DNA from 2 places in the Amycolatopsis sp. WQ 127309 genome. Region 1 is predicted to be linked to the other one. Evidence: riboswitches for the same ligand, from Rfam matches in the RefSeq annotation. Region 1 holds a riboswitch; the other holds the start of a gene.

Region 1 (4,579 bases):
TGGTGGAGCTGAGCCCGGGCGAGCGGGTCGACCTGCCCGGGCTGGCGCTCGACGTGCTCGGGCCGCGGTACGTGCCGTCGCGGCCGGCCGGCCGGCAGGACGGCACGACGATCAACAACAGCTCGGTCGTCCTGCGGGCGGAAACGGCCGCCGGCCGGGTGCTGATGACGGGAGACGTCGAACTGGCGGCCCAGTCGGACCTGCTGGCCGACGTCGGAGACCTGAAAGCGGAGGTGCTCAAGGTGCCCCACCACGGTTCGCGGTACTCGCTGCCGGCCTTCCTCGCCGCGGTGGCGCCGCGCGCGGCGCTCATCAGCGTCGGCGCGGGCAACACCTACGGCCACCCGAGCAAGTCCACAGTGGACACCTTGACGGCGCTGGGTGCCTTGGTGACCCGGACCGACGTCGACGGCGACACCGCTGTGGTCCCGGACCCGTCAGGCCCGGCGATAGCCCGCCGAGGCGAACCGCGCGGCCCGCCCCACCGCTGACTTCCGTTGCCCGGCAACGCGTTCCCGCCGGGGCGGGCGTGGCTCGCCCCGGCGGGGAGACGTCAGTAGCCGAGGGCCTTGTTCACGGCCGCGGCCGAAGCCGGCACGGTCGCCTTGGGGCCGACGTGGTTCTCGATGGCGTCGAGGGTCTTGAGGCCGTCGCCGGTGATGAGGAGGACGGTCTCGGCGTCCGGGTCCAGCTTGCCCGTCTCGATGAGCTTCTTCGCCGTGGCGACGGTGACCCCGCCGGCCGTCTCGGTGAAGATGCCCTCGGTGCGGGCCAGCAGCCGGATGCCTTCGACGACCTCTTCGTCGGTGACGTCTTCGATCGAGCCGCCGGTGCGGTTGACGATGTCGAGCACGTACGGGCCGTCGGCCGGGTTGCCGATCGCCAGCGAGCGGGCGATGGTGTCCGGCTTCACCGGCTGGACGACGTCCTGGCCGGCGCGGAACGCGGCCGAGACCGGCGAGCAGCCGGTGGCCTGGGCGCCGAACACCTTGTACGGGCTGGCGTCCACGAGGCCGAGCTGGCCCAGTTCGCGGAAACCCTTGTCCACCTTGGTGAGCTGTGAACCGGAGGCGATCGGCACGACGATCTGCGGCGGGATCCGCCAGCCGAGCTGCTCGGCGACCTCGAAGGCGAGTGTCTTCGAGCCCTCGGAGTAGTACGGGCGGACGTTGACGTTCACGAAGGCCCAGCTCGGGTGCTCACCGGCCAGCTCGGTGGCGAGCCGGTTGACGTCGTCGTAGTTGCCGTCGACGGCGATCAGGTCGCCGTCGTACACCGCGGTGGTGAGGATCTTGGCGCGCTCGAGGGACTTGGGGATCAGCACGACCGACTTCCAGCCCGCGCGCGCCGCCGCGGCGGCGACGGCGTTGGCCAGGTTGCCGGTCGAGGGACAGGCGAGCACCTCGAAGCCGAACTCGCGGGCCGCGGCGAGCGCGACGGCGACCACGCGGTCCTTGAAGGAGTGCGTCGGGTTGCCGGTGTCGTCCTTGACCCACAGGCGCTTGAGGCCGAGCTCCTTGGCCAGGCGGTCGGCGCGGATCAGCCGCGTCGAGCCGGGCTCGGTGTTCGGGATCTCTTCGATGTTGGACGGAACTGGGAGGAGCTTCTTGTAGCGCCAGATGTTCTTGGGGCCGGCCTCGATGTCTTCACGGCGGACGCGGCCGAAGTCGTAGGCGACCTCGAGCGGCGAGAAGTCTTCGGCGGAGACGAACTCGGGGGCGAGCGGCTGCCGGTGGCCCTCTTCCTTCGACACCAGTTCGACGGCCGGTCCGAGATCCGGGGTCTTGGTGGTGGAGGTCGTGCCGAGGGTTGCGGTCATCGCGAGGTTCCTTCCTCATCTGCCCCGCCGAAGCGGGCCGGAATTGGCACCGTGGTCGTCAGCTATCCCGCGATCGCGGGATGACAGGCTGTACGCCGGTTGCCGGGGCTTCGTCGGGCCGTTCCCTCTGCCCCTCTGGATGAGCGGTATTCAGTTGTCGGAGCGCGCGAGAAAGCGCGCCGCCTCCAGGACACCGTACGACATGGCACTCGGGCCGTGCCATGGTGGCCGCTCGACATCACCGGAGCGGGCGCACGAAGCAGCAAGTGAGAAGATTCCCGGGTGACCGCGCAAGCCACCGCCCCGGCCCCGCTCCACCTGGTCCTGGGTGAGGAAGAACTGCTGATCGAGCGGGCCGTCCGCGAGACGCTGGCCGCGTCCCGCGCGATCGACGCGACGGCCGAGCTGACGCGGGCCCGGGTGTCCGATCTCACAGCTCCCGAGCTGGCCGAACTCGTCAGCCCGTCGCTGTTCAGCGAAGGCCGGGTGATCGTCCTCGAGTCGGCGCAGGACATCTCGCAGGAGCTGGCCGACGCCGTGACGTCGTACCTGAAGGACCCGGCGGCCGGGATCGTGCTCGTCGTCGTGCACACCGGCGGCGGGCGCAGCAAGGCGGGCAAGACGCTCCCGGCGGTGCTGAAGAAGGCCGGCGCCGAGGTGACGGAGTGCCCGAAGCTGACCAAGCCCGCCGAGCGGGAGCAGTTCGTGCGCCACGAGGTGCGCCGGGCGGGCGGCAAGATCGACCCGGCCGGGGTCGCGGCGCTCATCGACGCCGTGGGCTCCGACCTGCGGGAACTGTCCTCGGCCGCGATGCAGCTCGTCGCGGACGCCGGCGGCGTGGTCGACGCGGACGCGGTCCACCGCTACCACCGCGGCCGCGCCGACGTGACCGGGTTCGCGGTGGCGGAGAAGGCGGTGAGCGGCGACCGCGCGGCCGCGCTGGAGTCGCTGCGCTGGGCGATGCAGCTCGGCGTCCCGTACGTCCTGGTCGCCGACGCACTGGCCGACGCGGTCCGCACGATCGCCCGCGTCTCCGGCGCGGGCCGCGGCAACCCGAACCAGCTGGCCGGGGAGCTGGGCATGCCGCCGTGGAAGGTCCGCAAGGCCCAGGGCCAGTCCCGCGGCTGGAACCAGGACGGCCTCGCCACGGCGATGCGGGTGGTCGCCCGGCTGAACGCCGAGGTCAAGGGTGTCGCGGCGGACCCGGGTTACGCGCTGGAACGCGCGGTCCTGCAGGTCGCGGCGGCCAAAGGCGACCGCTGAACATGAAGAAAGCCCCGGCCGGGGCCGGGGCTTCTCCAGAGATCAGTTAGCTCAGAGCGAGTTGACGCGCTTCGCGAGCGCCGACTTCTTGTTGGCGGCCTGGTTGGCGTGGATGACGCCCTTCGAGACGGCCTTGTCCAGCTTCTGGGCGGCGTCGCGCTGCAGCTCGACGGCCTTGGCCTTGTCACCGGAGTCAGCGGCTTCGCGGACCTTGCGGATCGCGGTCTTCACCGAGGACCGGATCGCCTGGTTGCGCTGACGCGCCTTCTCGTTCGTGGTGATGCGCTTGATCTGCGACTTGATGTTGGCCATGAGGCGCTCCTGCTTTCACTCGGTGAGATTCGCCGCCGCGCTGGTGTGGCCCCGCTGAAGCGGGTTTCCTCCATGACGGAATGCCGCACGGCAACGAGCAGCAACTTTAACAGCCCGGCCCCGGCCCGCCGCGAGCGCGTCCGGCCGGGCGTGGATCACCGGGAGTACGGTGGGCGGCGGCAGTGCCTAGGGTTCCGTCACCGGTCCGCCCCAGCCAGCAGGACAACCAGGATCCGGTGGGTCTGGTCCGAGCGGCACCATCGGCGGGTCCGGAAGGCCCGCCGTTCATCTGACGGGGCAAAAGCCTGGAGGACCCGGGTTTCGCGCGCGCGAAACCCGTAAGGGGTCCCTGTGAACACCACCGCACTGTCCTTGGTCGTCGTGGCGGCCGTCGTGCACGCCGCGTGGAACCTCGCCGCCAAGCGGGTCCGCTCCGGCGGCACCCAGTTCGTCTGGCTCTACTACACGGTTTCCGCCGTCGCCCTGCTGCCGGTGACGGTCGTGCTGGTGGCCGTCGAGCCGCAACGTCCACAGTGGAGCTGGCTGCTGGCCGCGGCGGGCACGTCGGTGCTGCACGTCGCCTACGGCATCGTCCTGCAGCGCGGCTACCGCGTCGGCGACCTCTCCGTCGTCTACCCCGTCGCGCGCGGCACCGGGCCGCTGCTGTCGGTGCTGGCCGCCGTCCTCGTCCTCGGCGAACGGCCGGGCTGGCTCGGCCTGCTCGGCGCGTTCCTGGTGATCACCGGGGTGCTCGTGATCAGCACCGGCCGCCGGGGCGCCGCCGCTGACGACCCGGCCGCGGCCAAGGCCCGGCGCGCCGGGATCTTCTACGGCGTCCTGACCGGGGCCGTCATCGCCGGCTACACGCTCTGGGACGCGCACTCGGTGACCGGCATCGGCATGCCGCCGATCGTGTACCTCGGCCTCGGCACGCTCATCCAGAGCGCCATGCTCCTGCCGAGCGCGCGGGCGGGCCGGTCCGAGGTGACGCGGCTCTGGCGAGAGCAGCGGCGCGAGGTGCTGATCGTCGGCCTGCTGTCGCCCGTCGCCTACATCCTCGTGCTGTTCGCCCTGACGATGGCGCCGGTCAGCCTGGTGGCGCCCGCCCGGGAGCTGAGCATCGTGCTGGGCGGTCTCGCCGCGTGGCTGGTGCTGGGCGAGCGCGACGCCGTGCGGCGGCTCGCC
Region 2 (4,579 bases), 340 kb from region 1:
TGACGACGGCGAGCGCGACCAGCGCCAGCACCCACGTCATGCCGGTGGCCATCGAGAACGCGGCACCCGGGTTGCGGATCACCTGCAGGTAGATCAGGCCGCCGAGGATCCGGACCGGCTCCTTGCCTTCCAGGTTGGCGGTGACCAGGTTCTTCGTGATCAGGTCGATCGCCCAGAGCACCACCGCGACGGCGAACACCCAGCCCACCCGGCGCTTCGGCAGCGTCGCCGCCGTCGCCGCCGGGGTTTCCGGCGTCTCCTGGACGGGCTCGGGCACCGCCTCGGCGGCGGCGTCGGTGTCGGGTTCTCCAGCGCTGGACTCGGTGCTCACCGGTCCATTGTCCACGCCTGGTCAGGGTGCCCCGGCGGCAGTGTCGCGGGGACGCCGCAGGAGGACCGCGAACGCGGCGGCGAACAGCACCCCCGCCGCGCTCGGCGCCCCGGTCACCGGCGTCGAGAACACCAGGCTGACCAGCGCGAACACCAAGGCGACGGCCACCAGGAACCAGCTGCGCTCGTACGCCGCCGTCACCAGCGTGACGACCGCCATCACGAGCTGGGCGAACCCCGGCGGGAACCAGAGACGCCGTCCCTCCCCCATCGGGGCACGAGAGCGGCGAACGCCCCGGCCACGAGCACGGTCGCGGAGAGCAGCGCCCCCGGCAGGTCCGCGATCACCACGGCCACCGCGCCGGCGGCCACGGCCACCGCGAGCACCAGCGGACTGCGTTCGTACCAGGCGACCAGCGCGAGCCCGAGCGTCGCCAGGAGGGGGCCGCGGGTGGCCGCGTCGAGACCGAACTGGCTGAACAGCAGCAGGTCCAGCACCGGGACGGCGAGCACGACGGCGGCGATCGACGTCACCACCGCCCTCGCGCGCAGCCCGCCCGCAACGGCGTAGGAGACCACGATGGCGAGGAACGCCGCGATGAGCGCGTACTGCCACGCCGGGCCGGCGCCGCCGGTGTAGGCCACGACGGTGTCATCGAGGCTGAGGAACCGCGCTTCGGTGCCGTAACCGTCGATCGTCAAGCCGAACAGGCCCACGTAGCCGGCGGTCGCCGGCGGCAACCGCGCCGTCAGTTCCGCGGTGACGGCCGACCGGTGGAACAGTTCGGCCGTCACCAGGACCAGTTCCGCTAAACCCGGCAACGCCAACGGAATCCACTGCCGCCCCATCGGCCCAGGCTAACGCTCAGCAGAACGGCGGCAGCTCCCGCGGGTCGCCGACCGGGGCCCAGCGGCCGCCCGCCTTCGTGTACCCCCAGCGCGCGCCGCGGGCGACGATCTGGCGCAGCGCCAGCAGCACGCGATCCACGTGCTCCTCGGTGCTGCCCAGGCCGAGGCTGACGCGCACCGCCTGCTGCCCTTCACCGCCCGTGACGCCGATCAGGCGCTTGGCCGCGATGTGGGCGCAGAAGGCGCCGTCGCGGACGCCGATGCCGTACTCCGCCGAGAGAACCGCCGCGAGCCAGCCGGGGTCGAAACCGGCGACGACGAAGCTGACCGTGCCGACGCGGTCGACCGGCGCGTCGAACAACCGCAGCTCGGAGCAGCCCGGGATGCCCTCGAGGCCCTTGCGCAGCCGGACGAGCAGGGCCTGCTCGTGCGCTTCGACGGCGGCCCAGTTCCGGCTCAGGGTTTCGCAGGCGACGCCGAGCGCGTACACGCCGACGGTGTTGGGCGAACCGGCTTCGTGCCGCTCCGGGCCGGTGTTCCAGACGACGGCGTCCTCGGTGACGAGCTTGGTCGCCCCGCCGCCGGCGAGGTACGGGCGGGCGGCGCGCAGCCAGTCGGCGCGGCCGATCAGCGCGCCCGCGCCGAAGGGCGCGTACAGCTTGTGGCCGGAGAGGGCGACGTAGTCGACGTCCAGGTCCTGCATCGCGATCCTGCGGTGCGGCGCGAGCTGGGCGGCGTCGAGGGCGATGCGGGCGCCGTGCCGGCGGGCCACCGCGGCGATCTCCGCCACCGGAAGCAGCTCACCGGTCACATTGGACGCTCCGGTGAGGACCACCAAACGCGGCCCCTGCGGGGATTCCGCGAGGGCTTCGTCCACAGCGGACACTGCAGCGAGCCGGGTGCGCGGGGTCGGCAGGCGCCGGACGTTCGGCCCCTGCCACGGCAGCAGCGCGGCGTGGTGCTCGGTGTCGAACACGATCACCGCGGTGCGCGGCGGGAGGCTGCGGGCGAGCAGGTTGAAGGAGTCGGTGGTGTTGCGGGTGAACACGACCGTGTCGGTCCGGCGCGCGCCGACGAAGCTGCGCAGCGTGGCGCGGGTGCGCTCGTAGAGCTTGGTGGAGACCTGCGAGGCGAAGCCCGCGCCGCGGTGGACGCTGGCGTACCAGGGCAGGAACTCGTCGACGGCCACGCGGACGGCGTCGAGACAGGGCGCGCTGGCCGCGTGGTCGAGATTGGCGTAGCCGATGTCTCCGCCGGTGACGAGCGGAACTCGCAGCGAGGCACCAGCGACCGTGGGAATACCTTGCGACGCAAGGGTTTCCTGGGTCTGTGTGCTGGTGCGGTCGATGGCGAGAGTCATCGTTAGCCTCCTCGGCGTTCCGGGGGGCCCCGGCGAGGGGCCCGCGCTTGCCGGTCGCACGGCGCGACCGGCCCGGTCTTCACCCGGGGCACCCCACCGCGGTAGGAGGGTTGCCGGCCAGCAAGCCGGGGCTTGACGCTGGCACTCATGACCTGATTCAAAAGGTAACCGAGAATCGGCGTGACGACCAGCCCCCACAGCACATTCTGAGACACCGACCACAAGTCGAGCAGGAATGGAGAAGCGTCAGGGCTTCGCGCGGAAACGGCCCGGGAGCTGCGTCACGGCGTGGTCCGAGAGGTGCGTGGCGGTGCCGGTGTACTGGTCCGCGCCCGCCGTGAACAGCCAGCCGCCCAACGTCTTCCCGTCGATCGGCTCGCCGTGCGCCGCCGCGACGGTCGTCGAGACCTGGCTGTAGGCGAGACCGTCCCAGTCGGCGGCGTCCGGCAGCGTCCACAGTGTGAAGTGCACGTGGGCCCCGGTGCTGCTGCCACCACACGGCAGGGCGTTGCCGGTCGAGCCGAGCACGTCGCCGGCCTCGACCTGCTCACCGTCGGTGACCTTGATGCCTTCCATGTGGTAGTACCCGGTGCGCCACCCGCCGGCGTGGTCGATGGTCACCCAGTCGCCGCCCGCGCAGTGCTGCAGGTGCACGGTCCCGGCCAGCGGCGCCCGCACGGTCTTGTCGGCCGGGCTGAGGTCGAGGGCGTTCTCCACGCCGGTGCTGCCGTCGTCGGAGTGGATGCCGGCGGAGTACACCTGCTGGCCGGCCTTGAACGGCAGCGCCAGCACCGGAAAGGGCCCCACCTCGGCAGCCGCCCCCGGAGCGGCGGCGAGCCCCACACCCAGGACGATCCCCGCGACCAGCCCGGCCCCACACACGTATCGCTTCGTCACCCGGCGTACTCCTCTGGCTCTACGTTCACCCATTCGAGGTAATGAATGGAGCGCAGAGTAAGCCAAAAGAGGGAACGCGGGGAAGATCAGGTGAGGTTTTTGTGAGGATCACTCACCCTCGCGGGAGAAGATCACCAGGTCGACGCGAAGAGCGGACAGGCACCGGACAACCGCCCGGCCCGAACGCAGCCCCCACCACTCCCTGGGGGGCGTCCCCTGTCCAGTCTACCGCCACTGACCTGCAAAAACGTGAGTGCCGGAAATCTGTGGACAACTGAAGTGGATGTGGACAACTCGCGCCCGGCCGGGCTCGCGACCGCCGAGCGCAGCAGACGGCACGGTGGCTAGGTGGGCAACCCGCGATCGACGCCGCGCTAGCAGCAAGCGAGCCGACGCGGACGGCCCGGCGGCGAGGCCGAGCCGAGTGGACACGGTTCCGCCCAACCCGCGAGCGACCAGCGGCCCGATTCGCCGCGCCAACGAGCCCAGCGGACGGCGCGATGACCAAGCGGGCAACCCGCGATCGGCCCCGCTCACCGCAAAGCCGACGCAGGCGGCATGGCGACCAAGCGGGCCACCCGCCGATCGACCCCACTCGCCTCAAGCAAGCCCAGCGGACGGCACGGTGGCCCAAGCAGGCAACCTGCGATCAGCCCCCGCTCACCTCAAGCAAGCCGACGCGGCGACACACCGGCGAGACCGCGCATCCGATCAGCCACGACCCGCAGGCAACCCAGCGGCCCGACCCCGACCACCAGCCGACCCAGCGGGCGACACCGCTGCGAGACAGAGCGGACGCCAGCCGGCAAACCGCGAACCGCGTCAGATACCGGACTCGCCGCGCCAGCGGGCCAGGCGGCCGGCGCGGTCGACCGCGCGCAGCCGGCGCTCGGCGTCGTCGCGGGCCGTGGCCGTCGTGACCACCAGGAGCTGGTCGTGCTCCTGCAGGCGGCTCGTCTTCTGCGGCGTGAAGCCCGAGCCCGCGCGCACGACCAGGCTCACCGTCGCGCCCACCGGCAAGCGCAGCTCCGAGAGGTAGACGCCGTGCAGCTTCGAGCCCGGCTGGATGCGGACCTGCAGCAGCTCGGCGCCCAGCTCGTCCAGGGGCGCGGAGTCGACGTCGATCTCGTACGCCTCGGACTT

Evidence for each region. A riboswitch is a leader RNA that binds a small molecule or an ion and turns the genes downstream of it on or off. The one in region 1 is predicted to bind S-adenosylmethionine.
Region 2: it holds a riboswitch for S-adenosylmethionine, as region 1 does, so the genes downstream of both, MUY22_RS46435 (aminotransferase class V-fold PLP-dependent enzyme) here and thrC (threonine synthase) in region 1, are expected to answer to the same signal.

Annotation. Positions count from the first base shown of each region.
Region 1 covers NZ_CP095481.1:10,852,675-10,857,253, reverse strand. The annotation lists gene MUY22_RS48230 (ComEC/Rec2 family competence protein) at 1-491, shown strand, start outside; gene thrC (threonine synthase) at 554-1,819, opposite strand; SAM riboswitch class I at 1,832-1,965, opposite strand; gene holA (DNA polymerase III subunit delta) at 2,102-3,082, shown strand; gene rpsT (30S ribosomal protein S20) at 3,134-3,394, opposite strand; gene MUY22_RS48210 (DMT family transporter) at 3,746-4,579, shown strand, end outside.
Region 2 covers NZ_CP095481.1:10,511,188-10,515,766, forward strand. The annotation lists gene lspA (signal peptidase II) at 1-277, opposite strand, end outside; gene MUY22_RS46425 (hypothetical protein) at 353-601, opposite strand; gene MUY22_RS46430 (hypothetical protein) at 550-1,125, opposite strand; gene MUY22_RS46435 (aminotransferase class V-fold PLP-dependent enzyme) at 1,196-2,539, opposite strand; SAM riboswitch class IV at 2,578-2,692, opposite strand; gene MUY22_RS46440 (M23 family metallopeptidase) at 2,786-3,436, opposite strand; gene MUY22_RS46445 (potassium/proton antiporter) at 4,259-4,579, opposite strand, start outside.